Regions from separate parts of the Bacillus sp. PK6-16 genome, predicted to be linked through region 1. Evidence: riboswitches for the same ligand, from Rfam matches in the RefSeq annotation. Region 1 holds a riboswitch; the other holds the start of a gene.

What was found. A riboswitch is a leader RNA that binds a small molecule or an ion and turns the genes downstream of it on or off. The one in region 1 is predicted to bind thiamine pyrophosphate.
Region 2: linked by a shared signal. The riboswitch ahead of M1D66_RS03385 (energy-coupled thiamine transporter ThiT) and the one ahead of tenA (thiaminase II) in region 1 are both predicted to bind thiamine pyrophosphate.

The regions. Positions count from the first base shown of each region.
Region 1 is NZ_CP096511.1:4,563,520-4,566,728, forward strand. Features, by position in the region: gene M1D66_RS23465 (ABC transporter ATP-binding protein) at 1-609, opposite strand, end outside; gene tenA (thiaminase II) at 578-1,273, opposite strand; TPP riboswitch at 1,359-1,462, opposite strand; TPP riboswitch at 1,523-1,634, opposite strand; gene M1D66_RS23475 (SH3 domain-containing protein) at 1,904-3,058, shown strand; gene M1D66_RS23480 (hypothetical protein) at 3,064-3,209, shown strand, end outside.
Region 2 is NZ_CP096511.1:672,030-675,238, forward strand. Features, by position in the region: gene M1D66_RS03380 (sensor histidine kinase) at 1-802, shown strand, start outside; gene M1D66_RS03385 (energy-coupled thiamine transporter ThiT) at 1,010-1,681, opposite strand; TPP riboswitch at 1,768-1,869, opposite strand; gene M1D66_RS03390 (FeoA family protein) at 2,064-2,291, shown strand; gene feoB (ferrous iron transport protein B) at 2,288-3,209, shown strand, end outside.

The sequences.
Region 1 (3,209 bases):
CACTACTAGAACTCGGTTTGAAAGAAATAACGCTTCTTCAACATCATGAGTAATGAATAAAATTGTTTTTTCCCACTCTTGCCATTGTTCAAACAACCATTCTTGCAAAGAGGTCTTCGTTAAAGCATCCAACGCACTAAACGGTTCATCTAACAGCAATATCTCCCCGCCTGTTAATAAAGTTCGAATAAAAGATACACGTTGTCTCATACCACCAGATAAATCTTTCGGATATTTTGTCTCATACCCTTGCAAACCAAATTTATGTAACAGTTCCTTTGCCTTTACTTCTGCTTCTTTCTTCTGTACACCTTGGCACTCTAACGGCAGGGCAGCATTCTCAATAATTGTTCTCCACGGCAAAAGCATATCTTTTTGCGGCATATATCCTACAGGATGGTGCTTTGTTTCTGTCAGTTCTATCTGTCCAATACTTACCTTTTCTAGACCTGTAATAAGGCGAAATAAAGTACTTTTCCCACATCCACTCGGTCCGATAATACTGACAAACTCTTTCTCATGTATAGAAGCATTTAATTCATGGATGATTGGTTTCTCATCGTAATGAAAAGAAACATTATGAAACTGTAGTATGTTCTTGCTCCTCAAATCCCCACATCTCCTTACGATAGGACATATCCCAGAATAAATATTCAAATCGACTGGAATATAAGAAGATCTCCTCTAATCTTTCTAGTTCTTTCTCAGACTTTCCAACTGCCATTTCATTTAATAAATCTATTAACCAAATACAAAGATTACCGTATTCTTCCGAACTATATCCTTGAATCCACTCACCAAAAAACTCATGATCTCTTGCTCCAGGAATATCATTTAAACGCTTTCCAATTTCCCAATAGCTCCACATACATGGAAGAAGCGCTGCTATTAATTCCGCAAGTGTGCCATTTTGAGATACAGACATCATGTAATTTGTATAAGCTAAATTTTTAGCAGATGGTTTCGCAGACTCTATCTCCTCTATAGAAATTCCAAGTCTTTTTGCATATTGTTTATGGATTGTCATTTCGCCATTTAATATTCCATCAATTTGTTCAGCGAACTTTCCCATTACTTGTGGATTCGTTGCTTTTACAACACCAATCGCATATAACTTTGCATAATCTAGCAGATATAAATAATCTTGAATAATATAATACTGGAATTTATCTTTTTCTAACGTGCCATCTCCCATCCCCACTACAAACGGATGATTATGACTCATCTCCCAAACCGGTTGCACAGTTTCTAATAATCTATCGCAAAATTTCATTTCTCTATCCCCTTTCAATATATGTATCTAAATAAAAAACCACTTCTATATATAAGAAGTGGTTACAGCAAATAAAGTTATACATTTATTCGATGTTCCACTTCCCTTCGCTAGTATTACCTAGATCAGGTGTTGTAAGGGTTAAGGATTATTCCTCTCTCAGCAAGTCAAGCACCCCTAGTGGTTTCAATATGAAATTTTCAAATAAAAAAGCCCCGTTTCTATACGCAAAGAAACGGGGACTCATTGTTAGTGTCCGAATTGCTTCCCTACGCTAGCATAATCTAGATCAGGTAATAAAAAGGATCAAAGGCTTACGGCCTACTCTCAGCTGGCAACACCAGCTCTCCTAGCAAACTATAAAATTATCACTGTTAGTATAACACCCTAATAAGACATCATCAACTTTTTTAATTTTCTTAATTATCAACATAATATCAAAATTATATAATACATACATTCTATTTTAGAAAATAAAACCCCGATTAATTGTATAAAAAGGAATCATTATCCTCAAAAAATTTATTTTTATATTGATTTCATATTACATTTATGTGAATACCCCCACTATATCATATCTTTATACTATAATAAAATTACAACTATACAACTAGAGGAGGTCTCTATTCCATGAATATGAAAGCTACTGCTTTAACAGCAACTACTGTAGCGATTGCTTCTTTACTTCCTTCTATGGGTGAAACAAATGTACAAAAAGCAAACGCTGAACAATTATCTAATATTAAAACTGGGTATGTCAAAGTCAATCAAGTAGCATTACATACAGAAGATAACGTAAAAAGCACATCAATTGATACAATTCGCTTTAATACAAAAGTGAACATCCTTGAAACAACTAATGGTTGGTATAAAGTATCTGTTCATAATAAAGTAGGTTATGTACAAAAAGATGCTATTTTACTAAAAAACAAACTTCAATCTAATGATCAATACATCGTTAATGCTAATGCATTAAACGTTCGCTCTGAACCTAATTTAGAATCTTCCATTTTAGATGTATTACCAAATGGTAAGTTTATTACCGTTCAAGAAGATCAAGGCGAATGGTATAAAATATCACATAATGGCCAAACAGGTTACGTACAAAAAGCATTCATCTCTAATGGTTCACAACCCTTAGTAAAAGGAATCACCGTTCAAAATAATACAAAATATACTGTTGCAACACCTAATCTAAATGTACGTAGCACCGCTAGTACAAGTAGCGCTCTACTCGGTTCATTACAAAACGGTACACAAGTACAAGTAGTAGAAACTGTAGGTACTTGGTATAAAATTCGTTTTGGCACAGGATACGGATATGTAGCAAAACACTATGTAGTACAAAATCAACCACAAGCTAAAACAGATCAGCCTTCATCAATTCCAGCTGCTTTCAAATTCCCCGCTCAAGGAAGAATTAGCTCAACCTTTGATATACGCTGGGAACAAATGCATTATGGTATAGATATTGCCGCTCCAGGAAACGTCTCTATCCAAGCTGCTGCTGCAGGTAAAGTTGTGAAATCTTATTATTCAGCTAGCTATGGCAATGTTGTTTTCATTGCGCATCAAATCAATGGGAAATTATATACAACTGTTTATGCTCATATGAAGGATCGCACTGTACAAGCTGGTGATCAAGTACAAACTGGACAATTAATAGGTCATATGGGAAACACAGGTCATTCATACGGGCAACATCTTCATTTTGAATTACATAATGGAGAATGGAATTTTGAAAAAACAAATGCAGTAAATCCACTGCCATATTTAGTTAGGTAAATTGTATGCCACGCAATATACCTCTTATAATTGAATACGTAGCCTTTTTAGGTTTAATCTGTTGTTTAATCATTTACAATACAAACATTGTATTTTTATCTATTATTATTGCTTTTGTTGCATTAGAAATTATGATGGAATCATTTCAAGT
Region 2 (3,209 bases), 1.4 Mb from region 1:
CACAGAAAAAATACCGATTACTTCAAAAGATGAAATTGGGGATTTATCGAAAAATATTAATGTGCTATCAAATAAACTCCATTCGCATATTGGACAGTTAGAAGAAGATATTGAAAAGGAAAGAAAGTTAGAAAAGACGCGAAAAGAATTCATTTCTGGTGTTTCACATGAATTAAAAACACCGCTAAGTATTATGAAAAGCTGTATTTCTATTTTAAAAGACGGGGTAGCTGAACATAAAAAAGAGTATTATTTTCAGGCAATGGAGAGAGAAGTAGACAAAATGGATACGTTAATTTTGGATATGCTTGAGTTAGCTAAATTTGAATCTGGTACATATAAAATGAAAAAGGATTCGTTTTATATTGATACAGTAATTGAAGATATATGTGAACATCTATCTGTGGAAATAGAGAAAAAAGAACTTCATGTTCATAAAAATATATGTTCATTTGAAGTGATTGCAAATCAAGGCCGGATTGAACAAGTCATCGTGAACTTCATTACGAATGCTATACGATATACACCAAATAAAGAGGATATTATTATTTCTACAATAGATGAGAAGAATCGTATAAAAGTGTGCATTGAAAATAAAGGTACTCATATTGAAGAAGAGCAATTAGATAAAATTTGGGATCGTTTTTATCGCGTGGATACAGCTCGTCAGCGTTCACAAGGTGGGACGGGGCTTGGGCTTGCCATTTCAAAGAATATTTTAGAACTACATGATGCTGAATATGGGGCAGAAAATACAGAAAATGGTGTGTTATTTTACTTCTATTTACCGAAAAAAGCGTAAATAATATGATTTACGCTTTTTTAATTTATTTTCATATTATCTTTACCTAATCTTTATTTTTAATCAGTATAATTTGTTTAGAATATGAGGTTATGTAAGGAGTCGATGAACCGTGCATAGCAATTGGCTAAGTATAATGGTATTTATTTTCTTTTGCGCATTTATTGTATTTTTAATTGATATTACGATATGAAAAAAGAGCGCTCATTAAGCGCCCTTTTTTTGTGTATTCATTTGATAAGCACTGATGCTTTTGAATAAGCGTGGTGAAGTGATAAATAAAAATATAAGTAAAACAGTACATAGAATATAGGAACCAATCATTGTACTACCGTTAAATATTAAAGAATATAGGAAAGCCGATTGGCCTTTTGGTGCATATTGTCCCCAGAAAATGATACCAGCGATAAAGTGACAGAAGTAACGAGCTAGACTACCGATAAAAGTAGCGACGATAATGTATCCAATTACTTTCTTTCCTTGGTTTGGTTTTGATGAAGGTTTGTCTTTACGGCTACCTAAATTTGATTGCTCTTCGCTATTATCATTGGAAGTTAAAAGTGCTTTTTGAATTGGACGATAGAATAAACCAGCAAATCCAATGAATGCAAAAGCAACAAAGTATTCAATTAGTACTTGAATTGGTGTGACGATAATGGCATCGCCTACGACAATTTGTAATAATCCCCAAATTAGGCCCCCTAAGAAAGCCATTTTGAAGCCCCAGCGGTATGCGATAATAAAAATAGGAATCATAGCAAATGAAATGGAACCGCCTGTTGCTGATATTTTTATTGAAAGTGGTAAAATGTCGATGACCAAGGCGAAGGCTGCAAGAATAGCAGATTCGATCATCGCTTGTAAATTGGTGTTACGCATGTTGTCTCCCCCTAAATCCAAGTTATACAAAAAAGAATAGATATCATAGGAGGATACGAAATACGTAAATAAAAATGAGGTATGTATTTCGGACGTTTGCACAATCCCTGCGTTAGCATTAACTAACAGGTTCGAAGGGTCGGAACGAAGTGTTCCCTCTCAGCGGCATGGCTCCCCCAGTGATAACGAGATTCTTTATTTGCTATTGTTTATTGTAAGCGAAATGGATGAGAATGGCAAACGAATACAGTATGACAATAATTGAAATAGAATTGTAGCGAAATGTTAATAAATATGAAGCAAAAGGGTATAGTACAAGAGAAATTGAGTGTGGTATAATTTTTTTGAAAATAATTATCATTCTCTTCTGAGGGGGAAGGTTATGAGCTTAGTAGATATTAAAATTGGAGAGAAAGTGTTAGTAAAAAGTATTCAGTCTTTAGATCAGCTATTAAAGCGTAGACTAGCTGCTTTCGGTCTTGCTGAAGGAAGCGAACTTCGCCTGAAACAGAAAGCGATGTTCAAAGGTCCTTGTACATTGGAGTGTCGTGGACAGTTAATTAGTATTCGTCATTGTGACGCGAAAATGATAAAGGTGGAATTAGCGTGAATAAGGTAGCTTTGCTAGGGAATCCGAATACAGGGAAGACATCATTATTTAATGCACTTACTGGTTCTTATGAGTATGTAGGAAACTGGAGCGGTGTAACAGTAGAAAAGAAGGTTGGTAAATTAAAAGATAGACAAGGAACATTAATTGATTTACCAGGTGTTTATGATTTAAATCCAGTTTCACGTGATGAAGGTGTTGTAACAAACTTTCTATTAACAGAAGAATTTAATCATATGTTAAATATCGTAGATTCCTCGCAGTTTGAAAGAAATATGCATTTAACGTTGCAGTTACTTGAATTTGGTAAGCCAGTCTCAATTGGTTTAAACATGGTTGATGTGGCGAAGCAAAGAGGAATTGTCATTGATGTAAAACGATTATCAGAGCTATTAGGTGTAACAGTCGTTCCTGTTGTTGCAAGAAGTGGAAAAGGCTGTGAAGAACTGCTTACGACTCTTAAAGAAAATAACAAACAAGAGAAAAAGCCATTCCTTATTTCATATGGTGTACAAATGGATGAAGGAATTGGAGAAGTAATTGCTCTTTTAGAGACAGCGAATTACGAGCATCCGAGATGGTTAGCACTTCAATTTTTAAGCAATAACGAAGTAGTAGAAAAAGAAATGAAAGCATTACCAATTTATAAGGAACTCATAGCCATTCGATCTCGCTTAGAAGGAAAACTTGATTGTACGTTAGAAGAGCACATTTACAAAACTCGTGAAGCGTATATTGAAAAGTTAAAAACAAATGTTATGAAGCATGAGAAAGAAGGAAAAATTCCTTTTTCAGAAAAAATTGATAGATTAATTACACATAAAATTTTAGGACTTCCAATCTTTTTAGCAGTTATGTTTTTTATTTTTCAGGTTACGTTTACGTGGATTGGTACACCTTTATCGGATATGTTAGATG